3 regions of the Virgibacillus halodenitrificans genome follow, and region 1 is predicted to be linked to each of the others. Evidence: riboswitches for the same ligand, from Rfam matches in the RefSeq annotation. Region 1 holds a riboswitch; each other region holds the start of a gene.
What was found. Region 1 has a riboswitch for thiamine pyrophosphate ahead of thiW (energy coupling factor transporter S component ThiW). Riboswitches for the same ligand answer to the same signal wherever they lie in the genome.
Positions count from the first base shown of each region.

Region 2: another riboswitch for thiamine pyrophosphate. It lies ahead of tenA (thiaminase II); the one in region 1 lies ahead of thiW (energy coupling factor transporter S component ThiW).
Region 3: another riboswitch for thiamine pyrophosphate. It lies ahead of thiT (energy-coupled thiamine transporter ThiT); the one in region 1 lies ahead of thiW (energy coupling factor transporter S component ThiW).

Region 1 covers NZ_CP017962.1:296,562-307,433, reverse strand. The annotation lists gene BME96_RS01650 (acetoacetate--CoA ligase) at 1-1,616, shown strand, start outside; gene BME96_RS01645 (DUF4097 family beta strand repeat-containing protein) at 1,701-2,717, opposite strand; gene panF (sodium/pantothenate symporter) at 2,829-4,265, opposite strand; gene BME96_RS01635 (YhdT family protein) at 4,262-4,528, opposite strand; gene BME96_RS01630 (DUF4870 domain-containing protein) at 4,616-4,939, opposite strand; tRNA gene BME96_RS01625 (tRNA-Ala) at 5,058-5,130, shown strand; gene BME96_RS01620 (zinc-dependent alcohol dehydrogenase) at 5,502-6,635, shown strand; TPP riboswitch at 6,707-6,806, shown strand; gene thiW (energy coupling factor transporter S component ThiW) at 6,895-7,380, shown strand; gene thiD (bifunctional hydroxymethylpyrimidine kinase/phosphomethylpyrimidine kinase) at 7,589-8,401, shown strand; gene thiM (hydroxyethylthiazole kinase) at 8,499-9,272, shown strand; gene thiE (thiamine phosphate synthase) at 9,272-9,892, shown strand; gene BME96_RS01595 (MerR family transcriptional regulator) at 9,973-10,710, opposite strand; gene BME96_RS01590 (LysR family transcriptional regulator) at 10,787-10,872, opposite strand, start outside.
Region 2 covers NZ_CP017962.1:2,790,568-2,801,439, reverse strand. The annotation lists gene BME96_RS14410 (c-type cytochrome) at 1-55, shown strand, start outside; gene BME96_RS14405 (cysteine dioxygenase family protein) at 264-842, shown strand; gene BME96_RS14400 (glycine betaine uptake BCCT transporter) at 997-2,502, shown strand; gene tenA (thiaminase II) at 2,607-3,305, opposite strand; TPP riboswitch at 3,433-3,526, opposite strand; gene pruA (L-glutamate gamma-semialdehyde dehydrogenase) at 3,737-5,284, shown strand; gene BME96_RS14385 (transporter substrate-binding domain-containing protein) at 5,598-6,389, shown strand; gene BME96_RS14380 (amino acid ABC transporter permease) at 6,578-7,237, shown strand; gene BME96_RS14375 (amino acid ABC transporter ATP-binding protein) at 7,234-7,956, shown strand; gene BME96_RS14370 (YitT family protein) at 8,059-8,895, opposite strand; gene BME96_RS14365 (GntR family transcriptional regulator) at 9,131-9,856, shown strand; gene ald (alanine dehydrogenase) at 10,073-10,872, shown strand, end outside.
Region 3 covers NZ_CP017962.1:2,273,921-2,284,792, reverse strand. The annotation lists gene BME96_RS11915 (NAD(P)/FAD-dependent oxidoreductase) at 1-1,197, shown strand, start outside; gene BME96_RS11910 (hypothetical protein) at 1,503-1,754, shown strand; gene BME96_RS11905 (VanW family protein) at 1,818-2,684, shown strand; gene BME96_RS11900 (tetratricopeptide repeat protein) at 2,847-3,977, shown strand; gene BME96_RS11895 (ABC transporter substrate-binding protein) at 4,068-5,069, shown strand; gene BME96_RS11890 (iron ABC transporter permease) at 5,074-7,101, shown strand; gene BME96_RS11885 (aconitate hydratase) at 7,155-9,098, opposite strand; TPP riboswitch at 9,422-9,525, shown strand; gene thiT (energy-coupled thiamine transporter ThiT) at 9,626-10,195, shown strand; gene BME96_RS20055 (hypothetical protein) at 10,313-10,447, shown strand; gene BME96_RS11875 (YflT domain-containing protein) at 10,485-10,835, opposite strand.

The DNA of each region.
Region 1 (10,872 bases):
AAACCGCTTCCATACAAAAAAAGCTAATGGAACTAGGGGTGAAAAAGGGTGACCGAGTGGTTGCCTATGTATCAAATATCTATGAAACTGTTATTGCTTTTCTTGCTACAGCGAGTCTTGGAGCAATCTGGTCCAGTGCCTCTCCTGACTTTGGCACACAGAGTGTTATTGACCGGTTTAAACAAATCGAACCTAAAGTAATGTTCACTGTAGATGGATATAGTTATGGTGGAAAGCGATTTGACCGAAGTAAGGTAGTAGAACAAATTCAAGCAGAACTACCTACTTTAGAAGCAACCATTGGGATTCCATACCTAAACGCAAATGCGGATTTTTCAAAACTAAAAAATGTTACGTTATGGGAGACGGCTCTCCAAGACCAAGAAAATCAAAAATTAGACTATGTGCATGTGCCCTTCAATGATCCTTTATGGATTTTATTTTCTTCCGGCACAACCGGCAAGCCAAAACCAATTGTTCAGAGTCAAGGCGGGATTTTGCTTGAACATTTAAAAGCATTGACTTTCCATGCCGATCTTGGAGAAAACGATCGTTTCTTTTGGTTTACTACCACAGGATGGATGATGTGGAATTTTCTAGTTGGAGGTTTGTTAACCGGAAGTACTATCTTATTATATGATGGGAATCCAGCTTTCCCCGACAAGAACATGCTTTGGGAATTTGCCGAAGAAACAAAAATGACAGTCTTCGGTACAAGCGCCAGCTACATTACCGCCTGCATGAAGGACGAAATACACCCTGGTGCTGATTATGATTTAAGTAATTTGAAGTGTATTAGTTCCACTGGATCACCGCTTCCACCTGAAGGCTTCCAATGGTGCTATGAAAATATTAAAAGTGATATATGGATCGCCTCGGCAAGTGGCGGGACGGACGTGTGCACTGCTTTCATTCTTGGTGCACCTATATTGCCTGTCTATGCTGGCGAGCTACAGTGTCGGGGACTTGGTGCAAAAATTGAAAGCTATGATGACAAAGGAGAACCACTAATTAACGAAGTCGGAGAGCTAGTCTTAACCGAACCCTTCCCTTCTATGCCAATATATTTTTGGGGAGACAAAAATGGCGAACGTCTAAAAGATAGTTATTTTGATATGTATTCCGGTATCTGGTGTCATGGAGATTATTTAAAAATTACTGATCGGGAAACCTGTGTTATTTATGGTCGTTCAGATGCTACCATTAACCGAGGCGGAATCCGCATCGGTACAAGTGAAATCTATCGTGCTGTAGATCAGGTTGAAGAAGTTGCCGATAGTTTAATTGTAGATATTCCTAACGAAAATGGTGATTCATTTACACCTTTATTCGTTGTTATGAAAAAAGGATATACACTTACGGAGGAAACGATTAAGAAATTAAAGAATCACATTCGTACACAATGCTCCCCACGTCATGTTCCCACCGATTTTTTTGAAGTGTATGATTTACCTAAAACTCTAAATGGGAAAAAATTAGAAGTTCCTGTTAAAAAAATACTAATGGGAAAAAGAGTTGATGAAGTAGTAAATAAAGGCGCACTTAGTAATGAAGCCTCCTTAAACTATTTTATCGAATTTGCGGAAGACAAATTAGCAATGGATAAAGATTCATAGATTTTTGCAGAGCCCTTAGTAGCTGCCTTTATATATAATTCACAAATAATAAGACACGAACCCTTCTATAGGCTCGTGTCTTATTTATATTTCATAAATGTACACATCTCCTGATCTTGCTTTCATTTGGTACACGGTTCGTGCTTGTCCTATTTTTCCTTCTAAACAATTGCTTTCTTGTTTCTCTATATCCATCACTAAATTAGTTTTGATTTCTCCGCTACCTGTTTCAACTCTAATCTTCCCGTCCAAAATAGAACTGAGAAAACCAATGCTTATATCCCCACTGCTTGTCCCAATTTCTAACGGTGCCTGTTCTACAATTGTTACTTTAACATCACCGGAACTAGTCGATCCTTGCAGTTGTCCAGAAACCTCTTTGATCAAAAAGTTCCCGGAGGATGAAGTGAAAAGCAACTTTTCCAAACAAATATCTTCCCCGGTCATATCTCCGGAGGAACTGTGTAAGGTAGCCTCATGCATTAAGAGATTATGGAGGTGAATATCTCCAGATGATGTTTTAATTCTTAACTTTCTTCCTTTAATCTTTTCTATCTTAACGTCTCCTGAACTAGTAGATAAATACGTATCACCAGAAGGAGCACCAGAATTCTCTACATTGTTCTGATCTTCCAATACGGAGAAAGTGATATCTCCGGAAGAAGTTTTTAGATGTGTTTCTTTTGTTGTTAATTGCTGACATAGGATCTCCCCTGAGCTAGTCCTACATTTCAGTATATTTGTTACAAGTTGAGTAAGATGCACATCACCTGAGCTTGTAAGAAGCTCCCAATTGTCTGCAATAGAGGATGAGACGAAAAGTATAAGCCGGCAATTATGTTTTTTGCGCAAAAAAGTTTGCTTAGTAGAAAGTGCTTTTATTTCGAGTTCATCCTTCGTCAGGTTAGTAGATAACTCAGGCCCACCCTCGTATGTTTCTAAGACAACTTCTATTCCAGGGGTGTCTTGAATTATAACTGCTATCTTCGCCTCCTCTGTTTCTACTCTTATTTTACTTAGTTTATCTATATTAATCGTCCACTGTTCTGTAGTACTACCATATTCCACATGATTTTTTACCGTTTTTATAAAATTAGCCACTCTTACCCCTCCATCTCGATTTATCGTTAGTCCTACCTTACACTAGTTACATTCAAGCAATAAAGTAGCTACCGACGTATTCTATCTCCGACCAAAGACTGATTTTATTCTCTATAAGTTAGCAGATAATCTTCGGTCTGTCATTATACTTACCACTACATAAAATACAAACGAGATGAATACAGGTAATACGACGGAGTGCATTCCAAATGGCTGAGGGAAAAACTGATCTGACAATATGTATAATGCTACACCAGAAACCATCGATGCTAAAGCACCATATTTATTCCCCTTCTTCCAGTATAAGCCCATTACAATTGGCCAGATAAATGCAGCCTCCAAGCCACCAAACGCAAACAGGTTTAACCAAATAATTAAATTTGGAGGATCTAAAGCCATAATGAAGACGAAGATTCCTAAAAGAGCAGTAATTCCAAAGCTTAATCGCTTTACTCGTTCATTTGATGCATTTGGTTGAACATAATTGAGATAAATATCCTTCACTAAGGTAGAACTCACCAGTAATAAGAGTGAATCTACAGTGGACATAATAGCAGCCATCGGAGCCGCTAAAACGATACCTGCAAGCCAAGCGGGCATTACCTCTAATGCAATTAAAGGCATTACTTTATCCCCTACCTCTATTCCTGGCAAAATCGGTCTGGCAAAAACACCAATTAAATGCATATTCAGCATAATCACACCAACCACTACTGTGCCTATTATAATGGCACGATGCATGGAACGGGAATTTTTGTATGACATTGCCCGCACAGCTATTTGAGGCAATGCGACCACCCCCACTCCTACCAATAGCCAAAAGGAAGAAACATATGCAGGGGTTAGTGTACCCTCAGCGCCAAAAGGAGTAATCAGATTTGGATTTTCTACCCTTAAATCTGTAATGATGGAGGTAATCCCTCCGCCTGCTATAATGACGGCTATAAGTAAGATTAAGGTTCCAACAAACATAATACTCCCTTGAATTGCATCCGTTAAAGCGACAGCACGAAACCCTCCTACGGTTACATAGATCAACACAGATAAAGCAAAAATAAACAGTGCACTTGTATAACTAATTCCAGTCAGTGATTCAATTAACCTTGCTCCACCAATCCATTGGGCTGCCATCGCAGAAAATAAAAAGATAATAATGCTAATAGCAGAAAGTAAAACTACCCACTTGGACTGATACCTTTCTTTTAAAAAGTCAACCAATGTTAAAGCATTATATTGCCGGGTGACAATAGCAAACTTCTTACCAAGAATCATAAGTACAAAATATCCTGTTGCCACTTGAGTCATTGCTAATAAAACCCAACCTAAACCTTGGGTATAGGCAGTTCCAGGCCCACCGATAAAGCTGCTGGCACTTCCATAAGTAGCAGTCATCGTCATAGCAAGTAGAAAGCCGCCCATACTTCTGCCTCCAAGAAAGTAATCCTGCAGAAAGGAAGTCGAGGAACGGAGGGATTTACCAGCCCAAACCCCAACAGCAAAAATAATTAATAGAATTCCGATTAACGGTACGAGTGCTTGCCAATTCATTTCTCCGGCTCCTCTTCAAATGGGATCTCTACAAAGAACTTCTTCACAACTACCGTGACTAATATAGCCATGACAATAAACCCAAGGACACAGCTGTAAAAAAACCAGGCAGGTAACCCAAATACATAGGTATATTCTTCTGGCTTCTTACTTCCCATTCCATAGGCAAAACCATACCACCAAATAAAGTTAAAAATAACCAAGCCAACGCCAATTAATGCTTCTCTATGCGCAACCTTAAATTGCTCTTCTTTTTCCCGCATGGCTAACTCTCCTTATATAATAAATAAATTAATATAAATATAACGTAAATAAGGCAAAGAAAAAAGAGAACCAGCATGGCTCTCCTTCTATTTTATAAAATGAATGGTCAGTGGAAACCTATACTTTTCTCCCTGGTAGGCTTTTACAGCTGCAACGATAGTTAGGATAAACACAATTATCCCAAGTATAATTAACATTAGGATACCAATTAGAATCAAAACTAATATTCCACTTATAATGCCATAAATAGTAAAAGAGACTAGGAAGTTAAAATATTCCTTCCCATGATAATCCACAAATTCTGATTCTTCTCTCTTGAACAACCAAATAAGCAAAGGGCCCAACACGGGGAATGGAAAGCTTAAAACATAAATAAGCATGGAAAATAAGCGGTCATCTTCTGTAGGCATATTGTCTTACCTCCTTTCTTGCAATTATAATACATAACTATAGAATATTAGAAGAAGTTAAAATTGTTATTTATACTTGAAAACTAATTCAAATACGTATATAATCTTTTATGTACTCGGGGCATTAGCTCAGCTGGGAGAGCGCTTGTCTGGCAGACAAGAGGTCAGCGGTTCGAGCCCGCTATGCTCCATCTTATAAAAAGAAGCCATATATGGCTTCTTTTTTTGTCGTTTTAATGTCTCTAATATATATGTTGCGGTTATTCAAACAAAGTAACTTTTGATGTGATTATAATCGGCCAATTTGGACAAATATATACTCAAGCAAACTAGTTCCTAAATATCTCCGTGGATTCTCCTGCTCTGCTGGCGATTTATTTCTTCTACGGAGAATTCCCCTGCTCTGCTGCTGATTAATTCCTGCCCCGGCAGATTCCCCTGCTTTCCTGCTGATTAATGCCTTTTCCCTTCAGGGGTCTTACGTACTTTCCCTATAGCATGGTGTTTTAGTTTTCAAAAATGCGGTTATAGTCTGTATATAATTATAAAAGGATGTGACAGCATGAAGGCAGTTACTTTTCAAGGTAAAAAATCCATGATAGCAAAGGATGTGAAAGCTCCAGACGTTCAAGAACCAACGGATATGATTGTACGAATTACTGCAAGTGGTATTTGTGGTTCAGATCTTCACCTATATCATGGTGGAATTGTCCCGGAAAATGATTATGTAGTTGGACATGAGCCAATGGGTATTGTAGAGGAAGTAGGCTCCCAAGTTAGTAACCTCAAAAAAGGAGACCGAGTAGTCATCCCTTTTAATATAGGTTGCGGCGAATGCTTTTTCTGTAAAAACCAAATGGAAAGCCAATGTGATAACTCTAACCCTCATGGTGAAGTTGGCGGCCTTTTCGGTTTTGCCGAACCAAATGGGAATTTCCCAGGAGGACAAGCAGAATATCTAAGAGTACCCTATGCTGATTTCACCTCATTTAAGGTACCTGATTCCAGTGAGCTAGACGATGAGCAGGTAATGTTTTTATCTGACGTCCTACCAACCGCTTATTGGAGTGTAGAGCATAGTGGCTTGAAAAAAGGAGATACAGCAGTTATCCTCGGCGCAGGACCAATTGGTTTAATGGCGCAGAAATTTGCTTGGCTAAAAGGGGCAAAAAGAGTAATTGCTGTCGATCAAGTAGATTACCGACTTAAGCATGCAGAAAAAACAAATAGTGTCGAAACATACAATTTTAAAAATCATAAAGAAATCGGCAAGCTCCTCCATGAAGAAACGAAAGGTGGAGCTGAAGTCGTTATCGATTGTGTTGGCATGGATGGTACAGTCCCACCAGAAACGGAATTTGGATCGGAAATGGACAATCAGTTTGGTACCATCAGTCCAATTATCACTGCTTCCCAGGCTGTACGTAAGTTTGGTACAGTTCAATTGACTGGTGTATATGCTACGGACGGAAATAATTTTCCATTGGGTGACTTCTTCACACGCAATGTCTCCTTGAAAATGGGACAAGCACCTGTCATTCATCTTATGCCAAAACTATATGAAATGATTGAAAATAACAAGTTCGATCCAACAGACATCATCACACACAAAATGAAACTGGATGATGCTGAAAAAGCATATGATATTTTTGATAGAAAAGAAGATAATAGTATTAAAGTTATTTTCAAACCATAGAATATCACGGATGGAATGACAAAATATAAATATCCTGTTATACTATGAATTGTCAAACAATTTAATAAAACTTGTACTACTAGGGGTGCCCGACTGGGCTGAGAGGAAAGTTCCGACCCTTATGGACCTGATCTGGTTAATACCAGCGGAGGGAAGTAGTGGATAATTTATCTATAGTCCAATCTTCCGAAGCCAGGTCCATCTTATGGGTCTGGCTTTTTTATATCCTTTTTACCATTAAAGAAGGGAGGTTGTATAAATGAATAAAACTCGTACATTAACTACCATGGCCGTATTTGTAGCCATTGGTACAATAGGTTCTCAACTACTCTGGTTTCCTGCCGGTGTGGCAAAGGCCTATCCTGTACAGCACGCGGTTAATGTGATGGCAGCCGTATTACTTGGCCCCGGTCCAGCTGTTGGTATTGCATTTATGATTGGGCTTCTACGAAATATGCTTGGACTTGGTACATTGCTCGCTTTTCCTGGGGGAATGATCGGCGCCTTTTTAGCCGGATATCTTTATCGTAAATTTGGAAAAAAAGCATGGGCCGCAGTGGGAGAAGCAATTGGTACTGGGATTATCGGCTCTTTATTTGCCGTTCCTTTCTCAAAAGTATTGCTAGGAACTTCGGTCGGAGCATTCTTTTTTATGCCACCATTTCTTGTAAGTAGTGTCACGGGTGCCCTTATAGGATGGTTTATCGTCATCCGTGTGAAGCAAAGACATGTGCTTCAGGTATAAGCATACATATTTTGCTGCGATCTAACTCTTATTAAATTTTCCTTTTAAAAATGTATGGGGCCAACTTGAAGACTATCATTTTTAATAATTACAGTTACACGTACAGAATGCCCTTTATTAAATCATCTGTGCTTCCATTATGCGTAATTATTTACAAAACGATTATAAGAACCAGTCCTTAAAAATTTAGAAAAGATGGTGATATTTTATGAGTAAAGTAGCATGTGCACTTACAATCGCAGGCACAGATCCTTCAGGTGGAGCTGGCATCCAAGCTGATCTGAAAACATTTCAGGAACTGCAAATATATGGCATGTCAGTACTTACTTCAATCGTAGCCCAGAATACGACAGGCGTACAGGACATTCATCATTTACCTCTCAGCATGATTGAACAGCAATTGGATTCTGTGTTATCGGATATGCCCGTTCATGCTTTTAAAACGGGAATGATTGCAAATATAGACATGATGCAAGTCATAGAAAAGAAGGTCTCACACTTGAACGTACCCTATGTAATGGACCCGGTGATGGTAGCAACTAGTGGAGATGCACTTATAAATCAAGAAGCACGTATATTTCTTAAAGAACATTTATTACCACTAACTGCAGTCGTTACACCTAACATACCAGAGACTGAGTTTATTACCGGAAAAAAAATAACCTCTACTGAGGACATGAAACAAGCTGGGGAATATATTGTGAAGGAGCTTGGTGCTGGCGCAGCCTTGATAAAAGGTGGCCACATGAAAGGGGAAGCAATTGATTTTCTCTATGACGGCAACAAATTCCACACGTTTACGGCAGAACGTATTAATACAAAAAATACACATGGTACCGGTTGTACGTATTCTGCGGCGATTACGGCATATTTAAGCGAAGGAGATTCTTTAATAGAAGCAGTAAGAAAATCAAAAGAGTTTGTTACTGCAGCAATTAAACACTCTTTATCCCTAGGTTCTGGTAGTGGACCTACAAAGCATTGGGCTATACGAGAAGAAGCCCACATAAAGCATAGTTAGCAGACTTAGCGCTAAAGTGAGGGCATAATTTATAACTTTAGGAAGCTTTTATATCCAACTTTTTATAATTACTTTAAACATGAGAAAGGAAGATAGAATGAAACTCTCTATTATTAATGAGGTTCGGGAAAAGAAACCACTAATTCATCATTTAACAAATAACGTGGTTATTAACTTTACAGCAAATGGTTTGCTCTCATTTGGTGGTTCACCAATTATGGCTAAGGCACCAGAAGATGCTGGTACAATTGCTTCAGTTGCAGATGGAGTGCTTCTCAATATAGGCACAATAAAACAAGAAGAGGTCACTGCAATGATCGAAGCAGGAAGAGCTGCAAACAAAAAAGGATCACCTGTGGTTCTTGACCCAGTAGGTGTTGGAGCGAGTTCTTTTAGATCTTCCATTGTAAAACAAATACTAAAAGTAGTTCATGTAACAGCAATTAAGGGAAATGCCGGAGAGCTTGCCTATCTCGTAAATATCCCTTGGGATAGAAAGGGAGTGGAATCTATAGGTAGTGGTAACGCTGAAGAGGTTGCATTAAAGGTTGCGAACACCTTCAATACGACTGCTATCATCACAGGTGAAACAGATATCGTCTGTAATGGTGAGGAGTTACTATATAACAAAACAGGACATTCTATTCTAACAAAAGTCACCGGGGCTGGATGCCTTCTCGGTTCTATAGTAACAACTTGTCTTACTACAGAAGAGCGACCAGAAGTACAAGCTTTAACTGCCGTATCATTCTATGGTCTTGCTGCTGAATATGCTTACTCAAAAAAAGAAGTAAAGGGCCCGGGCACTTTTTTACCACATTTCATTGATGCGCTCGGCTATGATATAGAAGAATTAAGGAGGGAAAGGTAATGACTTCTATCCATAAAATTCTGCGTAAATACTTTATAATGGGAAGTCAAAATTGCTCCATGCCTCCTGGTGAAATTTTGAAAGAAGCTATTGCTGGAGGAATCACGGCATTTCAATTTCGAGAAAAAGGTCTCGGTTCCTTATCTGGTGAAGCTAAGCTTGAACTTGGAAAAGAACTTAGAAATATATGTAAAGAAAATCAAATTCCTTTTTTCGTTAATGATGATATAGAGTTGGCAGAATCGCTTCAAGCAGACGGCATTCATGTTGGGCAGGATGATTTAGATGTCGAGGAAATTCGTTTGCGTTATCCTGATTTCATTCTTGGTTTATCTGTATCTAATTCTGCAGAGGTAAACGCAAGCCCGCTTCATCTTGTAGACTATATTGGAGCTGGACCCATTTTTGCTACTACAACAAAAGATGATGCAAAAAAAGCGGTTGGAACCGATTGGATAGCATCATTAAGACAAGACTTCCCTGAACTCCCTATCGTTGGTATTGGGGGAATAAATACAGAAAACGCTAATAAAGTTATAAAAGCTGGCGCAGACGGTGTGGCTGTTATTTCTGTCATTACATCTGCAAAGGATATTAAAAAAACCGTAAAAAGTTTATAAGTGACAAGACATTTGCTCACTGACTATTAATCTATAGAAATATGGGATGAAAGAGATTTACCCCCCTTCATCCCATACGTTCATTTATTTCGATCAGCAAACACTTCCATGGCAGCACACATGAATTCTGCCAACCCCTCGCCAAATTGGTCAATATTCTTAGTGAACCTTTCATCCTCAACATACATTTGGCCTAGACCCTTAAAAACAGTTGGTGGGTAATTCCCTATTTTATTCAAATAATCATACCACTTTTTTATTTCTTTTTGAGCCATTTCAGATGCGGGATCTATATGGCGGATCTCAGCTAATTCTCTGTATATATCGTTAAATTGGTCTTGAAATGCTTTTTTATCCTGTGCATTCATACGCTCTAATTTCTCATTTGTTTGATCTACGGTACTATCGCCCCAACGTTTACGTGCCTCTGCCTCGTAAGGATTTTTACTGAAATCAAACCCTGCAAATTTTTCCTTCTTACTCATAGTAACCTCCCCCTTCCTATATCTGATTGATTTGTTAATTGTTTTAATAACTTGATCCAATCTATTTCGTTTTTCTAAAAGTAAATTCCGCTGCATTTCTAATGCCTCGTTTTGGTCATAATCAGGATCATTCATTATTTCTTTTATTTTCTTTAGCGGAAAATCAAGCTGTTTGAAAAACAATATTTGCTGTAGCTTCTCCAGATCCTGATCCGAGTAAACACGATATCCAGTTAAGTCTGTGTACGCTGGGGTTAAGAGACCAATCTGATCATAATAGTGTAACGTCCGCACGCTGATCCCTACTAAATCAGCTACTTCACTTACTTTCACTCTAACTTTCCTCCCTTCTTAACAAAAAATATAAGCTATAACGCAACGTTAGAGTCAAGATGTTTTTACGATTTTTTTATAAAGTCATTAGCAATTTATTTTTACGCAAAATAGACAAAAACACCTCGAGTGCCTTTGTTTGAAATCGCGAATTAGTTACGA
Region 2 (10,872 bases), 1.4 Mb from region 1:
CTTTGACTGGACCAGTCTAGATGTTATTGTACCTAAAGAAAAGAAACAAAATTAATTTTTTTATTGATAATGTTTTATTTTTGTAACTAACCTTAAGAGTTAAGATAATAAATAATTTATAAACTTTCTCGAAAGTATTGATTTTTCTTCTTATTTAATAGACCCTAAAGGTAGTAACTTGTAAGATAACGATGCTATCAGTCAACTTTTGACAACAATTGTTTTACTTACAAAAATTTAATACCTACAGGGAGTGCGAAATTGTGACCACATTAGAACCGTATAGCTTGAATGATTTTGTACAGGATATCACAAAGCTAGTAGAAGGAAATACAAAAGAAGCGACAATTGTGGAAAAAGCAGAAGAATTAGTCGGTGAACTAATAAAAACAGATAGTTGGTTGCCTAAATCTGTTTACCAATTAGATGAAGATGGTTATACAAGACATTCTTTATATCGTGACCCTGAGAATCGTTTTGAAGTTTTGGCATTAGGATGGAAATCCGGTCAAAAAACTCCTCTTCATGATCATGATGGTACATGGGGAGTAGAGGGGGTAGTGACCGGTATGATGAAAGTCAAAAATTTCGTGCGGGAGGAGAGGGAAGAAGACGAATTTGTGAAATTGATCCCCGCTGGCACGGTACGTCTAAACGAGCAAAGTACCGGTGAATTATTACCACCTGCAGATTGTCATATACTTGAATCTGTTGGGGAAAAAATGGCGGTGACCATTCATGTATATGGAAAACAGCTTAATAAATTTCGTATATTTCAACTGCAGAATGATCAGTCGTATAAGGTGAAATGGGTAGAGGTTGGTTATACAAAAGAATATTAGGAATGTTTGGCAGATAAGACATATTACTTGTCTGCCTTTATTTTTAACTATAAACTGAAACAGTTGCTTAATTCACAAAATAGCATCTATACATATTTTGTGAATACTGGAGGAAAATAATTAAAACTTTATTCGTCGGAAAGGAGAGATAGTAATGAAAAGAGCTACATCAGTCTTTTATATATCTGCCTCCATCATTGCAGTAATGGTTATTATCGGGGCTATTATGCCAGAAGCCTTTCAAACAGTAACAACAAATATCAAATCTTTTATTGCCACATCTTTTGGCTGGTATTATTTGATAATTGTTACGGCCATTACGTTAGTATGTATATTTCTATTAATTAGTCCTGTGGGTAAGATAAAATTAGGAAAGCCAGATGAAAAACCTGAATTCTCCCGGCCAACATGGATAGCTATGTTATTTAGTGCTGGAATGGGTATTGGATTGGTTTTCTATGGTAGTGCGGAACCACTTAGCCATTACGCTCTCAGTTCACCTACTGGAGAGACCGGCACGAATCAGGCTATTAAGGATGCTTTACGGTTTACGTTTTTCCATTGGGGTATTCATGCATGGAGTATTTATGGGATAGTAGCATTAGTGTTAGCCTATTTCAATTTTAGAAAGGATGAGCCTGGTTTAATTAGTGCTACATTACGTCCTGTTTTAGGAGATAGAGTAAAAGGAACGACTGGTAGAGTGGTGGATATTATTGCTGTAGTCGCTACTGTACTTGGTGTTGCAACAACTTTAGGCTTTGGAGCGGTACAAATAAATGGGGGGTTATCTTTTCTTTATGACATCCCTGTAAATATTGGCGTTCAATTTATAATTATAGCTATCGTAACCGTTCTGTTTATGATCTCTGCTTGGTCAGGTCTTGGAAAAGGGATAAAATATTTAAGTAATGCCAATATGGGGCTTGCTACGATTTTGCTTCTACTTATTTTTATATTTGGCCCAACCATTTTCATTCTAAATTTATTTACGGATACAATAGGTACGTATCTTCAATCATTACCGAAAATGAGTTTTCGAATTGCTCCACTTGATACGGATATTCATCAGTGGATTAATGATTGGACTATTTTTTACTGGACATGGTGGATCTCTTGGTCTCCATTTGTTGGAGTGTTTATTGCCAGAGTTTCAAGAGGAAGATCGATACGTGAATTTATATTAAATGTATTGTTCGTTCCTTCAATTGTGAGCTTTTTCTGGTTTGCTGCATTTGGTGGTGCTGCCATCAAGGTTGAAAATTCAGGTTTAGCAAAGATTTCATCACTTGCAACAGAAGAGGTTTTGTTCGGTATGTTTGAACATTACCCAGCAGGCTTAATTGCTTCTATTATTGCAATGCTGTTGGTAGCTACTTTCTTCATTACGTCTGCAGACTCTGGTACATTTGTGCTTGGGATGATGACAACAAATGGTTCTCATTCGCCGAGTAATCAGATTAAAATTGTGTGGGGTGTATTACTATCAGCTGCTTCGCTCGTTCTTTTATATTCTGGAGGATTACAAGCACTTCAAAATATGATGATTATCGCAGCTTTACCATTTTCGGTTATTATGGCCTTAATGATCGTCAGTTTATTTAAATCCTTATCTGATGAAGCAAAGCAATTAGAAATAACGAAGAAAAAGAAAAATTAATACTGACTAAACAAGAAAAGTATATACCCAATAAAGCGATCTATCTTAACGATAGATCGCTTTATTATATTGAATAATTTTATATGGAGAACTAACTACGTTTATTAATTATTATGGGAAACAGTTGCATGCCATTGTCTGTCAGAAAACCATTGTTCCTTTGTATAGGCCATTTCCCAGAAAGCCAATTCGTACTCCTTAGCAATAACAAATTGTTCTTTCATCTTCTCTTTTTCACTCTCGCTGGATTTTTCGGCTATAGAATTTAGTAGATCGATTTGCTCTTGAGTAGAGGTGTGAAACCAATCGTCGGCATACGTATTAATCCAATTCTGATATATTTTCTCTTTTGGTTTGGCGTCTTTATAGGTTTTGCCAATATCCGCATATAACCAATAACAAGGTAAGAGTGCGGCAACGGTTTGTCCAAGGCTGCCTGAAAGAGCTGCTCGATATAAGTGTGCAGTATATCCATAAGCTGTAGGAGCAGGTTTAAAATTTTCAGTATCTTTTTCATTAATATTAAGGATTTCTGCATGCGCTTTATGAACAGTTAGCTCAGCTTGTGCCGTACTTTTAGCTTTTTCAGCAAGCATTGCGGTTACATGAAAATCCTCAGCCTGAGCTGCAGCCATAGCATGCACTTTTCCAAAATGCTTCAAGTAATAGATATCTTGAAGAATGTAGTATTTAAAAGTTTCCAGCGGTAAGTCACCATCCACAATTCCTTTTACAAATGGATGATTTAAGCTTTGCTCCCAGCTTTTCTCAGTTGCTTCCCGTAATGTGTCGGTAAATTGCATAAAAAATCCTCCTCTTTTTAATTTCTGGCTGATTGAGGAGGGAACGGATGAACTTAAGCAAGCGTCAATTAATTCAAGAGTGCTTTAAGACAATATCTTCAACTCAAAAAATAAATTGATTGCAAGAATAAGCATTTTTCCACTTCCCTCCGCTGGTGTTAACCAGTTCAGGTTCCAAGGGTCTTCATTCTCAGCCATCATAGGCTCCCCTAGCAGAAATAATAGTTAATACAAATGTAGCATATCATATAAAAAATTAAAGTCAACTTACTTATCGGAATAGTTATGTAATTTTAAAATTACATGAAAACGTTTTAGATAAACTTTTGATGGGAACCGTTTACTATAATGATTATTTGTTGTGCTTGCTGTTAATAAAGTTGAGCATGAACAGCAAATGACATATTTTATTTAACTAGAGGAGGTAAAAGATGGTTTTACCATTTAAACATGAACCTTTTACTAATTTTAATGAAGAAACAAATCGAAAGGATTTTCGCCAAGCGTTAAAAAGCGTTGAAGAACAATTAGGTAAAGAAATACCTCTTGTTATTAAGGGCGAAAAAGTGTATACGGACGATAAAATTACTTCCGTCAATCCTGCTAAGAAGGATCAGGTAATTGGAAAAGCTTCTATGGCTACGAAAAAACATGTCGAGCAAGCAATGGAAGCAGCAGAAGAAGCATTTAAAGATTGGGGTAATTGGAGTGCAGAGGCTCGAGCCGAGGTAATGTTCCGCACCGCAGCCATTGTAAGAAAAAGAAAGTTTGAATTTGCTGCCACTCTTGTATATGACGCAGGTAAGCCTTGGGGACAAGCAGATGCAGATGTGGCAGAAGGCATCGACTTTCTTGAATACTATGCCAGAGAAATGATTGAATTAGCGAAAGGAAAGCCAATGGAAGATAGACCAAATGAAAATAACAGCTATTTCTATCAACCACTTGGTCCAGGTGTAGCTATTCCGCCATGGAACTTTGCTTTTGCTATTGTATGTGGAACGACAGTTGGCCCATTAGTGGCTGGAAACACGGTGCTATTAAAGCCTTCAGAAAATACACCTGTGATTGCATATAAGCTAATTGAGGCATTAGTTGAAGCCGGCGTGCCGGATGGAGCAGTAAATTTTGTGCCAGGTGATCCTTCTGATATTGGGGATTATCTTGTGGATCATCCAAAAACGAGATTCATTAATTTCACGGGATCCCGGGCAACAGGGACACGAATTATAGAACGGGCTTCTAAAGTTCAAGAAGGCCAAGATTTTCTGAAGCGTGTTGTAGCTGAAATGGGCGGTAAGGACACAATTATTGTCGATGAGAATGCTGACCTTGAACTTGCTGCAGATTCTATCGTACAATCTGCTTTCGGCTTTCAAGGCCAAAAATGTTCTGCTTGTTCAAGAGCTGTTATTCATGAGGCTGTTTATGATAAAGTGCTCGAAATGGCAATCGAAAAAACAAAAGAGATTACAGTAGGAAATGCTGCTGAAAAAGACGTATTTATGAGTGCAGTAATCAATCAAAAACAGTTTGATAAGATAAAAAACTACATTGATATTGGTAAAAGCGAGGGCGAGCTTGCATATGGTGGCGAGACGGATGACTCCGAAGGATATTACATTTATCCAACCATTTTTAAAGATGTTGATCCAACAGCCAGAATTATGCAAGAGGAAATATTTGGTCCAGTGGTCGCATTCGCCAAAGCCAAAGACTTTGATGAAATGCTTGAGATTGCTAATAATACCGAGTATGCCTTAACAGGCGCAGTTATATCCAATAATCGTAAACATCTGGATCGCGCTCGCTATGAATTTCAGGTTGGAAATTTATATTTCAATCGTGGTTGTACTGCAGCTATCGTTGGATATCAGCCATTCGGCGGATTCAAAATGTCAGGAACAAATGGAAAAGCAGGTGGACCAGATTATCTTCCGCAATTCTTGAATGCTAAAACAGTTTCTGAAATGTTCTAAACGAGGAAATTAAATATCGATCTAGAAGGCCTATTCTCAAAAAGGATAGGTCTTCTTTTGTTTTATAAACTTTAAGCTTTTGACTATATTCATCATATATGAATTTTATTATTAAATAATTGTATAAATTTTCAGTATTCGGAAGTAAAACGTACTATATAAAAGAATTTCAACATATTAATGGGTCAAGGCCTTGTAAAAGACCAGTATTCACGTTTATTGCTAATAAACCGAATTTTTCTAAAAAATCAATATTTGATAAACTAAAATGGTATTAGTGCAGATTAACCAGAAAAGAGGGGGCAACTAAATAATGATTAATAAGAACTGGAGATTAATCTCTACATTTCTGCTCACAGCACTTTTGATATTGGTGCTTGCAGCTTGCGGAGCTGAAGAAAAAGCAGATGGAGAGGGGAAATCAGAATTAAAAGAGGAATATACCGTAGTAAGTGATACTTCCTTCGTTCCTTTTGAGTTTAAAGAGGATGGAGAATATGTTGGCTTTGACATTGATCTGATCAATGCAATTGCTGATGAGGCAGGATTTAAAATTAATATGGAAACAACAAATTTTGATGGTATCATTCCTGGCTTGCAAACAGGACAATTTGATATCGCAATCGCGGGAATTAGTATTACAGATGAACGTGCTAAAAAGATTGATTATAGTGAACCGTATTACCAATCCGGACTGAGTATTGGGGTGCGGGAAGAAAATGAGGACATAAAGGGTATTGAAGATTTAGAAGGAAAGACAATTGCAACAAGGTTGGGTTCAACAAGTGCTGCATATATTGCTGATAACATAAAAGGCGCAGAAGCAAGTCAATTTGAACAACTGGATCAAGCATATATGGCTGTTGAAAATGGAAGCGCGGATGCTGTTCTTTATGACGCTCCGAATGTCGCCTACTATATTAAGACAAAGGGCGACGGATTAAAAGTTGTTGGAGACTTGTACCAAGCAGAAGACTATGGAATTGCTATTTCAAAAGGAAATGATGAGCTAGTAGCTGCTATTGATGATGCACTTGCCACATTAAAGGAAAATGGAAAATATGATGAGCTTTATGAAAAATGGTTTGGAGAGAAGCCTGAATAACACTTTACTTAAGAGGGTGTAACTAGCCTGATGTTACACCCTTTTCTAATTTATAAATATAAGTGATTTGTAGAATTTTGCCAGGGAACTTTTTATTATAACGCTTCAGCTAAATATTATTTTAGCAAAAGATGACTAGTATGAGATAGAAATTAATTTAGTACAGTATACATTGAAGAGGTGAAAGCATGTTAGGTAGGTTTGATTGGGCAGGTGTTATAGATTTTTTACCAGAACTGGGGATAGGGTTGTACTATACCTTACTAATCTCCGTTCTAGGATTGCTTATTGGTTTTATATTAGGGGCAATCTTTGGTATTGGAAGAATTTCCAAGAATAAATTGGTTTATGGACTTTCAACTGTATATGTGGAAGTGATTCGAGGAACGCCGGTATTGGTACAGGCGATCTGGATTTTCTTTGCATTACCATTAATTATTGGACAAAACTTAGGCTCCATTACTGCAGGGGTCATTGTTATCGCTCTAAATTCAGGTGCATATATCGCTGAGATTGTCCGTGGTGCAGTAGATTCTATTGAGAAAGGACAAATGGAAGCTGGAAGATCGCTTGGATTAAATCAAGGTCAAACGATGCGTTACATCGTATGGCCACAAGCATTTAAAAGAATGATACCACCACTAGGTAATCAATTCATTATCAGTATAAAGGATACCTCATTACTATCTGTCATCCTTGTTCCTGAACTAATATTTCAAGGGCGGTTGATTGCGGCAAATCATTTTAATGCTGTTGAAATTTATACCACGGTAGCGTTATTCTACCTTGCGATTACCTTGAGTTTATCTGTTGTATTAAGGTATGTAGAAAGAAGGTTGACGACATGATAGAGATTAAGAATTTACATAAAAAATTTGGTGATTTAGAAGTATTGAAAGGAATAGATTGTTTTATTAAACAACAGGAGGTTGTTTGTGTAATTGGTCCCAGTGGGTCAGGGAAAAGTACCTTTTTACGCTGCTTGAATTTATTGGAGGAAGTGACAGAAGGAGATGTAATTATTGATGGAAGCAACTTGGTCGCTCCACAAACAGATATAAACAAAATTCGTACGGAAGTTGGCATGGTCTTTCAGCAATTTAATCTATTTCCCCATAAATCGGTTTTGGAGAATATCATGCTCGCACCAAAAAAGGTTAGAAAAATAAGTCACGAAGAAGCTAAGAAACGTGCACTTGGTTTATTGGATAAGGTTGGTTTGAATGATAAAGCCACTATGTATCCAGGTCAATTATCTGGAGGACAGCAGCAAAGGGTAGCAATTGCGAGAGCACTTGCGATGGAACCCAAAATTATGCTTTTTGATGAGCCAACTTCAGCGTTGGATCCCGAATTGGTGGGAGAAGTGCTCGAGGTTATGAAGCAGTTGGCACATGAAGGAATGACTATGGTAGTAGTTACACATGAAATGGGTTTTGCGAGAGAAGTGGGAGACCGTGTTCTTTTTATGGATGGCGGGGTCATTGTAGAAGAAGGCGATCCAGAGCAAATTTTTAACCAACCACAATCTGAACGAACACAGGACTTTTTAAATAAAATCTTATAGCAAGTTTCGTTTGTCCAATGTAGTAGATAAATAGGAGAGCTGCATGCTTTATCAAGTCATTGATAAAAACATGCAGCTTACTGTGTTGAACAAAGCATTATGCTATTTAGCTCCTTTATAGCCTTTTCGTAATATTTCTTGAACGGTATGGACGGTGACATAGGCATCTTCATCAATTTCTTCGATGATTTTTCTGAACTTAACAATCTCCTGTTTATTAATAACGAGATAAAGTACTTCTTTATTCCGATTTGTATATCCGCCTCTTCCTTCAAGAATAGTAATTCCTCTAGCCATATTTTGCGTAACTGCTTCTAAAACTTTATCAGGATGCTTAGAAATAATTAAAACGGAAGTTCGTTCATTTGCGCCTTCAACAACGACATCAATAACCTTAGCACCAATATAAACGGCAATTAGTGTGTACATTGCTTTTTCTTGCCCGATTACAAAAGCGGAACCGGCAATTACGAGAATATCTATAACAAGCATTCCTTTTCCCATGCTCCAACCTAGATATCTGCTTAATATTCGAACAATAATGGCCGTTCCACCTGAGGTACCGCCAGTTCGGAAGATCATACCAAGACCAAGACCTACCGTACCACCTGCGAAGAGGGCTGCTAACAGCGTATCTCCATTTATTTCACTCCCCACGCCGGAGGTGAAGTGAAGAAATCCGGATGAAAAGATAATCGCAACAATCGTATATATCATTACACGATGATCAAAAAATCGATAACCAACGAGCAACAATATTGCGTTAATCACAAAGTTTACCAACCCTGGTGACCATTCAAAGAGATAATAGGTAACAATGGATATACCAATAATGCCGCCTTCGGAAAGGTTATTTGGTATCGCAAAATAATTAATACCGAGTGCGAAGATTAATGAACCTGAAACAATAAGAAACATGTCTTTTATTACTTTTTGCATAAATCGACCTCCTACGTGACATATTCTACACTAAAAAAGTAAAACTGTGAAAATAAATACATAATAAAAGTCACCTACTAATACAAGCTTAAGTGCACCAGTCAACCTTAATGTTCTTTTAGTCTATTAAAGATTGGAATTCTTTCATAAACAACAAATATAATAAAGAAAATTACAATTTTCTTTATTATTTGCTAGAATAACAGATAACCAAACAATTAGGAGGAAATTTTAGGTGACACTTGACTTCAACAGTTCATTACCACTACATATACAACTAAAATCATCTATTGAATATAAGATAAGCAATGGGGTTTATTCTGATCAAATCCCTAGCGAGCGGCAATTTATGGAAGAATATAATGTGAGTAGGAGTACAGTTCGAGAGGCTATTAATTTGCTGGTACGTGAAGGAGTTTTAGAGAAAAGACATGGAAAGGGCACCTTTGTATCGTTTAAACCTATTCATGAATGGCTTGGCAATTTAAGTAGTACGACAGAAACTATTCATCAAATGGGAATGAGACCGGGAGCTAAGTTAATTACCCATTACAGAACAATACCACCTGCTTACATTCAAGAAAAAACAGGATTTTCAGAAGCATATTTTATAAAACGACTACGTTATGCTGACGATATTGCAATCGGTATTGAGAGACACTATTATCCTGTCAGTATTGGAGAAAAACTCATAGAACATGACTTGGATAATGCAACTTTATACGATTTATTGGAAAATGAGTTAGGTATGAACTTCGCAGAAGCGTCTCAGACGATCCGCAGTGGTGAACTGTTTGAAGAAGATAAGCAATATTTAAGGATCCCATCTCATGGTCAAGCATTAATTGCAGAACGCATAATAAAAGGCGCTACCCGAGATGTAATTGAAGTTGAAGAGGCTTTTTACAGAAGCGATATGTATAATTTTAAAATTAATCTTTCAAGAAAACTTGGCTCTTGATCTTAAAAGGTAGAGCATGTAAAACATTCATAAAGGATTTAAATATGTCTTATTATATTTTTAAATGTTAGAATTTATAAAATATATTGAAATATTTTTAACCATCTCATATACTTTAAGTAATCTACTACAACATAACTGGTACGGACGTCACGATGTAAGCATAGCTTGGAAGGTTTATTGTAGTGGTTAATTACGAATGTAGGAGGGATTAATATGATCGTTGGTGTTCCGCGTGAGGTAAAAAATAATGAACGGCGGGTTGCTCTTACTCCATCAGGTGTAACTGCGTTTGTTAATGCCGGACACACAGTCCTAATTGAAAATTCTGCAGGAAATGAAAGCGGTTTCCTTAATGAAGAATATAAAGCTGCTGGTGCTACTATTGTATCTTCAGCGGCAGAAGCGTGGGCTGCTGAAATGGTAATGAAAGTAAAGGAGCCACAGCCTCAAGAATTTCAATACTTGCGTGAAGGACTTATTCTATTCACATATCTTCATCTTGCAGCAGAACCTGAATTAACCGAACAGCTACTTAAGAACAAAGTGACAGCAATTGCTTATGAAACAATACAGAACAGTGACCGATCCCTGCCATTATTAGCCCCGATGAGCGAGATAGCAGGAAGAATGGCTGTGCAGATAGGGGCGCAATATTTAGAAAATGTCAAAGGTGGAAAAGGAATACTCTTAGGTGGCGTTCCTGGAGTTCAACCAGGAAATGTAGTAATTATTGGCGGAGGAGCGGTCGGTACCAATGCAGCCAAGATGGCACTTGGATTACGAGCAAAGGTTACTATCATTGATATTAATGCCAATAGGCTTCGAGAGCTTGACGATCTATTTGGCGGAGCGGTAACCACATTGATGTCGAATCCTCTTAATATTAGAAACGCGGTAAAAGAGGCAGATCTCCTTGTCGGAGCTGTGCTAATCCCTGGTGCGAAGGCGCCGCAGCTTGTATCAGAAGAAATGGTGAAAGAAATGATGCCAGGTTCAGTCATTATTGATGTAGC
Region 3 (10,872 bases), 1.9 Mb from region 1:
AAAATAGTAGTTTTAGGTGCGGGTTATGCTGGTTTAACAACAACTAGACGCCTAGTAAAGACATTGTCTCCTGAACAGGCTGAAATTGTTTTAGTAAATAAACATAACTACCACTATGAGTCTACATGGCTTCATGAAGTAGCTGCCGGAACAATTAATCCAAACCAGGCACGCGTTATGATTAGTGATGTAGTAAATCCAAACAGAGTCCGTTTAGTATATGATTCTGTTGTAGAAATTAAGAAAGATGAACAACGTGTTGTACTTGAAAATAGTGAACTATCATATGATTACTTAGTGGTAGGTCTAGGTTTTGAGTCAAATGACTTTGGAATCAAGGGAATGGCAGAAAATGCTTTTGCCATTGAAGATATTGATTCAAGCCGTGAAATCAGTGAGCATATTGAGTATCAATTTGCTAAATATAACAATGATCAAAACGCAGAAGATCACAGCTTAAACATTTTAGTTGGTGGTGCAGGATTCACAGGGATTGAGTTAGTTGGTGAATTAGCTAATAAGGTGCCTGAGCTTTGTAAGAAGTATGATATCGATCGAAGTAAAGTCCGCATCATCAATGTAGAAGCAGCTCCATCTATACTTCCAATGTTTGATAAAGAATTAGTAGCTTATGCTAAGAAATCTTTAGAAGATCGCGGAGTAGAAATTAAAATTGGAGCAGCTATTTCTGAATGTACACCAGAAGGTTTCGTAGTAGGTGATGACAAAGAGCTTATTAAAGCAGGTACGATTATCTGGACTGGTGGTGTAAAGGGTAGCTCAGTGCTAGGTAAATCTGGTTTTGAACTAACTAAAGGTAAAGTAAATGTAGATGGCGACTTACGTATGAAAGGCGAAGAGAATGTGTTCGTCATTGGTGACTGTTCATGGGTTTGGAACAAAGAAGCGGATCGTCCTTATCCACCAACTGCACAACTTGCCATGCAGGAAGCAGATGTAGTTGCAGCTAACCTAAAAGCATTAATTTCTAACCAACCATTAACTGATTTTGTATTTAATGATAAAGGTACTGTTGCTTCTTTAGGTCATTCTGATGGTATTGGTAACATTTTCTCTGGTTATAAAATCCAAGGAAAAAGTGCTGCCACTATGAAGAAGGTAGTTGATAACCGTTCCCTTCTATTATTAGGAGGACCGAAATTAGTGCTTAAGAAAGGTAAATTCCGTCCTTTTTAAGACCTAATTTATCTAAAAAAATAAACATTCGATATAAGGAGGTTAACAAATAATGAAAAATAAAACATTATGTAACTTTTTGCTACTCCTCACTGCTTTAGTGGGATATAGAATGCTAACCGATTATATGGAAGACACAAAAGATTTTCGTTAAAAATAAAACCGCCTAACTGTTTAATTGCAGTTTTAGGCGGTTTTTTATTAGCTCGCAAGTTATACATGTCAACTTTCAACACAGTAAAAGTGTTTTTCATCACTGACATAGTGTAAACAATTCGAGTATACTTACAATAGGAGGGATTAGGATGAATACAGGTCTTTTATTATTTTTATTCGTTTTATTTGGGGTAGCTCTTTGGGGTACATTTTATGCATTCAAACAAGAAGAAGAAAAGATGAAAAAGTATGAGGAAGAAGGGGATACGGTTGAAGATCAATTAAAAAGATCATTGGAATATGAAAAATCTTCTTTAAAATCAAACGTACCAATACAAATATGGATTTATACTATTACAATTCTTCTTTCTCTTATTGCTTTTGCGATTTACCTTATTTGATTATTATATTTTTGGGTTTAATTTTAGCCTATCTTCTCATACTATCCACAGGAGGTATGAAAGATGAAAAAAATTTACTTCTTTATTTTATTTTTTATCTTTGTTTTAGTGGTAGTGTATCCCGTATCCGCAGAAAATAAGTTAGTTAACATAGAAAAAGCTGAGGTTGACCAATATGGACTTGCCTTATTTGATCCATTATTCATTAATCAGCAGAAGCTAGAACAGTTAATGGATAATTTGGATAAGCAGTTATATAAAGAACCGCAAAATGCAACTATCAGTGATAATGATAAAATTATTGACGGGAAACCGGGCTTAGCAATCGATAGAGAAAAGTTTCAAATAAATTTTCGTGAACGGTTTTATAATTCGGAAGATGAAAAGCTTAAGGTACCAATGCGAAAGGTATATCCACGAGTGGATCGTTCTTTGCTGGAAGAAATACGGGGAAAAGAACTGGGCAACTACGTGACTTACTATAAAGAAAACAATAAGGAGCGATCGCATAATATATCTTTGGCAGCAACTGCAATAAATAATTATGTCTTATTTCCCGGGGAGACGTTTTCTTTTAATCAAGTAGTCGGAAAGAGAACAAAAGAAAAAGGGTATAAGCGTGCTCCAGTGATTGTAAGGGGAGAGCTTGCAGAAGATATCGGTGGTGGTATTTGTCAAGTCTCGTCTACCCTTTTTAATGCAGTTAATCTAAAAGGTATTCAAATTGTAGAGCGTTATACTCATAGCCGCGAAGTGCCTTACGTTCCTCCTGGCAAAGACGCTACCGTAAGCTGGTGGGGGCCTGATTTTGTGTTTAAAAACATGTATAATCAACCAATATTAATACGCGCTTTCTCTAAAAACGGTAAAATGAATATTCGTATCTATTCTTCTGAATCTGCAACTTACTTCAAAGGTAATACTACTTGAAAGCATGCTAACTAATAGATTAACTAAGGTTTTCACAGGTGTTTATAATAATTAGCCACATATTGGCTTGTTTTGGGAATAAGTTGTTTTACAAGTTATAATTCTAATGAATGCTAGACGAATATTGGATTATTTTTATAGACAGGGGTTGAGTTAATAATAATGGGAAAAATGGACATTTTTAATATAGAAGAAAAAATAAAAGAAATAGATGATGATAATAGCAAAGAGGCTATTCAAGAAATTTTGATAGAATTTAATCGCAATCATTTTCCAAATGTTATTTCAAAAGCGAAGGAATATCGGAATAAGTTCCAAAACGAGCAACTAACACACTTACTGTTAATTATGGAAGCAACAAGTCACGCCAAAATTGGAGAGGGGAGCGCATCTATTGAAATTATCACCAGGCTCTATGAAGAGCAAAAAAGCCCTTCTGTTGATGACTTAATTTTATATAGCGAGTTGGCCTTTATGAATGATTATAAGCTTGCTCGAAGAATAATGAGTGAAGCAGTAAAGTTAATGGAAAGCAATGAAATAAATATCGAAAAAATTAGGCTTGCAAGAGCATATCTTGTTTTAGGAGAGACAGAAGAAAATCTTGAGAAGTACATAAGAGCAATTAAATATTATAAAAAGGCGTTAGCCCATTTTGTAGAAAGCAAACAAAAAGATTTGCAAATGATACAATTTCTGCATTTTAAACTAGGTGTGCTTCATTCTACAGTAAACAAACCAGAAGAAGGTGAGAATTATTTAAAGAAAGCAATGGAAATAGCAGAAAGTCAGCAGGATGTTAATGTTATTATCAACTGTATGGTGAGTTTAGCCAAGAATCTTGGGAGTAGGGGAGAAAACCAAGAAGCTTTTGCTTATTTAAAAAAAGCGCTTCCTATGTTTGAAGATTCGACTTTGAAAAACACAATGGTTCATGCGGAAGCTTATACAGAGTTAGCTTTTTATTATTTTGACCAGTCGCAACTTGAAGAAGCAGTTCCTAATTACGAAAATGCGATTCGTATTTATTTTAAACTATCACATTACTCTGCTCGAAAGTTAGGAATGATCCATATGCAGTATGCGTATTGTTTGGAACATAAAAAGAATCCGGAAGTTTCTAAAGCGGGCAATAAGTATGAGAAGGCTATTGAATTATTGGAGAGTTCAAATGATCGTGAACTTCTGGAGAATGCGCTTGCAGATGTTATATCCTTTTTTGCTCAAAAGAATAACTCGAAAAAGAAAAGGTTGTTTGAAAATAAATTTGTGCGGTTAACAAATAAAATGTAATAGTTTGTTTATTATTGACATAAGTACTAATCTAACATATGATAATGATAATCGTTATCACTTACATAGAGGATTAAAGGAGAGAAAGAAATGAAAAAATTAGGTTATCTATTTTTATTGCTTTTATTTATTTGCTTTTTGACAGCCTGTGGATCTGATGAAAAAGATGCCACCCAATCAAAAGAGGAATCAAACACTGGTAAAGAAGAAGCAAATGTTACAATAGAAGATGCATTTGGTGAACAAACGCTTAAAGAAACACCAAAAAACATTGTCGTGCTGGAGTGGTCTTATGCAGAAGACCTGCTTGCACTTGGAATCCAACCTGCAGGAGTTGCTGATTTAGATGGCTTTAACAAATGGGTAAATATTGATAAGAAATTTGATGAAAGCGTTGAAGATGTAGGTACACGTCAAGAACCTAACCTTGAAGCAATTTCTCGATTGAATCCAGATCTTATCATTGGAGTGAAATTCAGACATGAGCAATATTTAGACAGCTTAAAGGATATTGCTCCAGTAGTTACGTTTGCACCTTATGGTGATGAAGCTGTAAAAAATCATTATGAGAACATGATAAAAGAGTTTAAAACAGTGGCGAAAATCGTTGACCAAGACGCCAAAGCAGAAGAAGCCTTGCGAAATCTTGACGAAGTCATTGAAAGTGAAAAGAAACGTGTGGAAGAGGCAGATTTAGCAGGAGAGAAATACATTGCTACTCAAGCGTTTACAGCTCAAAACACGCCAACATTACGATTATTTACTGATAATTCCATGGTAGCACAAATCATGAATAACTTGGGCTTTAAAAATGCATATGAATCTGATAAAGTTGAACCGTACGGCTATAGTGAGGTAACAGTGGAAGCACTACAAAATTTCCAAGAAGAAAATATGCAGTTTTTATATATCGTGCAAGAAGATGATAATATATTTAAAAATCAATTGAAAGGTAATCCGGTGTGGGAGAATTTATCTTTTGTACAGGCAGGCAACACCCACTCATTACCTGGTGATACTTGGACATTTGGAGGAGTTTTATCTGCTGAAGTACTCACGAAACAGCTAGTCGATGCTATGGTAAATGAGTGATTAGATGAATCAATCGATAAAAAAGACAATGCTTGCGGTTCTTACCTTCGGAGGTGGAACCGCTCTTTTATGTTTTCTAGTATTTGTACATATTAATCAAGGAAGCGTTTCTATCCCTTACCAGGTAGTGTTAGATGCTATACTATCGCCTGAAGATAAGCTCGCACATCATACTGTTAGGATGTTGAGACTTCCTCGTGCACTAATGGGAGTAATTGCTGGTGGCGCTTTGGCGGTATCAGGTGTGATTTTACAATCAGTTACAAAGAATCCCTTAGCTTCAGCAAGTACATTAGGTATCCATTCAGGTACTTATTTCGCAGTGGTTCTATCAACTGTATTTGTGCCAGCTTCATTGATTGGAAACGGCATTATTCCTGCTTTTCTAGGTGGAATTATTACTTTCTTGCTTGTTTTTGCTTTATCAGGGGGAAACCGTGCAACTCCTGTCAGAATGGTGTTAGCAGGTATGATTGTTACGTTTTTGTTTTCTTCTCTAACAAGTGTACTGCAAATTTTTTATGAAAATGAGACTGCAGGTATTTTTCTCTGGGGATCTGGCACACTTGTGCAAAATGATTGGAGTGGTGTGCAATTTTCTTTACCTATTGTGTTTATTAGCTTTCTTCTCGTATTACTATTATCTTTTAAATTAGATACGTTAACTCTAGGAGACGATGTTGCAACAGCTTTAGGACAAAATGTTGCCATTCTGAAATTTGTTGCAATAATTGCAGCAGTTTTGCTAACTTCAGTTACAGTTAGCGTTGTTGGTCCCATTGGCTTTGTAGGTTTAGTTGCGCCACATATTGTTAAACTTATCGGTTATAGAAAACATTTTCCATTAATCATTGCTTCATTTCTATGGGGAGGGAATGTCTTACTTTTAGCTGATATATTGGCTCGTATTGTGGATCCCTCATTTTCTGAGCTGCCTGTTGGAGCAATTACGGCATTTATTGGAGCTCCTTGGCTAATTTATCTTGTATTAAGAATGAGGAAAAGAAAATATGGAGAAGAAAATACAGCTATTATTGCAGGGAAAATTACTAGAGGGGTGTCTTTGAAAATCATTATTCCTGCGCTAATCATAGCAATTGTTGTAGGGCTGGGAATAAGTCTATCCTCAGGAAATTACGGATTTGAACCTATTACTACTTGGCAGGCGTTGATAGGAGATAGTAATAAATTCATGAAGGATCTAATATTAGAACTTCGGCTTCCGCGTGCACTTGTAGCTTTAATGAGCGGAATGTTATTAGCTGCCAGTGGCTTGATTTTTCAAGGAGTACTTAGAAACCCGCTTGCAGACCCTTCTGTTATTGGAATTACTTCAGGTGCAGGTTTGGGCGCGCTATTAATGATGTATGTATTTGGTGTATCCGCTGTCTGGATTCCTATTGGCGGGATGATAGGAGCATTTCTGTTTTTTATTTTGGTTATGGTTTTAGCTATTCGTGCACAGTTCCAACCGACAATCCTAGCTCTATTAGGGATCGGTATTTCTGCGTTTGGTACGGCGGCTATTCAAATTCTTGTAGTTCAAGCAGATTTAGGTGTGGCCTCAGCTCTAACATGGCTATCAGGTACCACTTATGCAAAGGGATGGACTGAAATAATTTATTATTTGGTGTGGCCGGTTTTTCTAATCTTGCCTTTACTATTTCTGCGGATAGATATATTAGATACGCTTTCTTTAGGGGATGATACAGCGAAAGGATTGGGATTGAAAGTAATGTCTGTTCGATTTCAACTGGCTCTTTTAGCTACATTGTTGGCTGCCTTTAGTGTGGCAGCGGTAGGAGCGATCGGATTTATTGGTTTAATAGCTCCTCATTTTGCAAGATTACTTGTAGGACCGGCCAATAAACGATTATTACCTGTTTCCATATTAATTGGTGGATTTTTATTATTGCTTGCAGATGTACTAAGTCGGACTATATTCGCTCCAAACGAAGTTCCGGCAGGTATTATTGTAGCAATTATCGGAGCTCCTTATTTCTTATGGCTAATGAAGAGAAAAGCTTCATAGATTTAAAAGGCAATATTTTCTTGTAAATAAAAAAAGCGCAACATGCGCTTTTTTTATTTACGTTCTTTTATCCAATTAATTAACCCTCCAGATAAGATAATTTCCTTCTGACGGTTGGTAAGCTTATGTTGGACAGTTATTTCTTTATTGCTTTTTTGCAAAGTGGCAGATAATGTACTATCTTCTTGGATTTTTCTTCTTACATCTTTGAAGGTCAGCACCTCACCCTCAGTCAATTTATCATAATCTTCTTCGTTCGTAAATTGAAGTGGTAAGACACCAAAGTTAACTAAGTTTTGCCAATGAATTCTCGCATAATCCTTAACTAGTACGGCACGTAAGCCTAAATACCTTGGTGCCAGAGCAGCATGTTCTCTACTCGAACCTTGCCCATAGTTATTTCCGCCGACAATCATATGTCCACCCAATTCTTTACTTTTAATTCCTCTCTCGACATAAGTGGAGTCTACGTTTTCAAAGGTGAATTTACTAATTTCAGGTAAATTACTGCGATATGGCAAGACTCTTGCACCACCAGCTAATATTTCATCAGTAGATATATTGTCCCCTACTTTAAGAAGAATTGGTAGCTCCAACGTATCTGGTAGTTCGTCCATTTCAGGTATTGATACAATATTAGGTCCTTTTATTAATTCAACCTGTTTGGTCTCTTCTGGAGGTAAGGGATGCTCCAGAAGATCATCATTACGATTTTGATTTTTTAATTCCTTAACTTCTGGGTAAGGGAATTCCAAGGTTCTGGGGTCTGTTATCTCTCCGGTTAAGGCAGATGCTGCTGCTACCTCAGGACTACAAAGAAATACGCTGTCTTCCTTCGTTCCAGACCTGCCAGGGAAGTTTCGTGGTGTTGTCCTTAGACTGTTTTTACCTGAAGCAGGAGCTTGTCCCATCCCGATACAACCATTGCAACCGGCCTGATGCATCCGTGCTCCAGAACCAAGTAGACTTGCAATATGCATTTCCTTTACCAAATTTGTTAGCATTTGCCTGGAAGTAGGGTTAATGTCAAATGAAATTCCCGGTGCAATTGTACGGTCCTTTACTATTTCCGCAGCTACTGCAAAATCTCTAAACCCTGGATTTGCAGAAGAACCAATGTAAGATTGGTAAATAGGAGTTCCAGCCACTTCTTGTACAGGTACGACATTTCCAGGACTGGAAGGCTTAGCAATTAAAGGAACTAAGTCAGATAGATTGATTTCATCTTCCAAATCATATGTCGCATCATTGTCTGCTTTTAATTCTCTCCAATCCTCTTCACGCTGTTGTTTTTTTAAGAAGCCTCTCACTTCTTCATCTGAAGGGAAAACGCTAGTTGTAGCTCCAAGTTCTGCACCCATATTAGCAATAACATGGCGATCCATTGCGGAAAGGTTTTTAACACCTGGTCCATAGTATTCAATTATTTTCCCGACACCGCCTTTAACATCATAGCGGCGTAATAACTCAAGAATAATATCCTTAGCGCTAACCCAATCCGGTAGTTCACCTGATAATTTGACTCCAAAAATTTCTGGCATCGTAATGTATATTGGTTCTCCAGCTATCGCCATTGCAACATCTATTCCTCCAGCACCCATAGCAAGCATTCCCATGCAGCCATTGGCGCAGGTATGACTGTCAGACCCTAATAAAGTTTTACCAGGTTTAGCCAAACGTTGCATGTGAACGGGATGGCTTACACCGTTCCCAGGGCGACTATAGTATAATCCAAATCGCTTTGCTGCGCTTTCCAAAAATAGATGATCATCCGGATTTTTGCTATCTTCCTGGATCAAATTATGATCTACGTATTGGGCAGAAGCTTCAGTCTTTGCGTAGTCTAATCCCATTGCTTCAAGTTCAAGCATTACCATTGTACCCGTAGCATCTTGCGTCAATGTCTGGTCAATTTTTAACCCGATTTCTTCACCTGGTTCCATTGTTCCTGAAATAAGATGTTCCTTTATTAATTTTTGAGCAACATTTAGTCCCAAGTTATATCCTCCTCTAGCATGAGTTCTATTTACCTATTCCTTTGTTAGAAGATTTTCAAACCCAAGTTAAAAGCTATGCAACAATAGCATAGCTTTAATTTTAGAGTTTGAATTGTTTCTAATTTGATCATTAAGTTTGCTATGAGCTTCAATTTCAAAATTTATCTTAACATCCTCACCAACTAGTACTCCACCAGTTTCTAAAACTATTTACATACTTCTCTATTACCACAGTTACTAAATTTTAATCATGTTTCTTAATTAGATTAGTTGTACTAGTTTAAGAATTAAGATATAATTAAATTGATAACAGAATTAAGAACAAAGCCTTCAGGGGGAGCCGTTTGGCTGAGAGTGAACAAATAATTGTTCTTACCCTTTGAACCTGTTAGTTAATACTAGTGTAGGGATGGTGGCTTTTTTGATGGAAAAGTAATGTTTATGACTGGTTTCCCCATCAGGAAGTCTTCCCCTTTGGCATTGCTTTTTTTGTTGTCTAAATATGTAAAGAGGGGAGATCAAGATGTATGCGTTCAAATCGTACTTTATTTTTAATTGAGGTAGCTGTTTTCACAGCGCTAGCATTACTATTGGATATACTGCCGTTATCTTTTAAAATTTGGGCACAAGGAGGTTCCATATCGTTTGCAATGATTCCTGTCTTTATTGTGGCTTTCCGATGGGGAGTAAAAGGAGGGTTGCTTTCAGGTTTCTTATGGGGCGCCTTACAAGTTGCTACAGGTACGGCTTATATTTTACATCCTTTGCAAGGTTTTATTGACTATGCAATTGCTTTTACAGTTCTTGGCTTTGCAGGAATTTTTGCTCCTAAAATTCAGCAAGCAGTAAAACATAATAACACAAGCTCTTACCTTAGTTATATTACACTTGGTGTACTGTTAGGATCTGTTTTACGATTTCTTGCCCACTATACTGCCGGTGTTGTATTTTTTGAATCAGCAATTGAAGGGCAACCAGTATGGCTTTATTCATTAGTTTATAACGGATCTTACATGTTCCCATCCTTCATTATTTGTACAATACTTGTATTTTTCTTGTTTCACACTCAACCAAGGACCTTATTAAAAGCAGCTTAAATACTAGATACGTATTATCCAAAAAAGGTAATCTTTTATGATTACCTTTTTATTGTTCGTCTCAACTTGGCAAGCATAGTAATATATCTATACCATAACTAAATGGGAGGTGTGTACTTGAAAGAATTAATAGGAAAGTGTTTTCAATGTGAAAAAGAAGTATATTGCGAAAATGGTTTTTTTAATGGTGAACAAGTGCAGGGTAAATTATTTTGCCCGGAGTGTGCAGCTGAACTAAATAATTCTAATTAAAGTAAATAAGGCAACCGGGATTCGGTTGCCTTACTTATTAGTCAAGATAGCTTGCTACATTTTCATTGTTTGTCACAATTAGTAATACTTTTCCTTCATCCATATCTTCTTCGTAGTTCTCAGCTTCCGCTTCAGAGAACCCAATTTCTTGTAGCTTCGTTCGTAACTCGTCACCTTTTTTGTTGAATAGGTTCCCAACTGCATCTCCCAGGTCCATTTCTTTTATACCAATTGTGTTAGCGTCTGTGCTACTAGCTAAACGTTTTGTTCGATCATCGTCGTGAGATAGGAGATATACATCCTTTTTATCAATTCCCTTGTCTTGTAGAATAGATACCGCTGTTTTTAACTTCTCATCATTAGTAAATTCCTTTACATATGGTTTCATTATTTAAATTGCCTCCTTCTGATGTTAGAAAATGTAT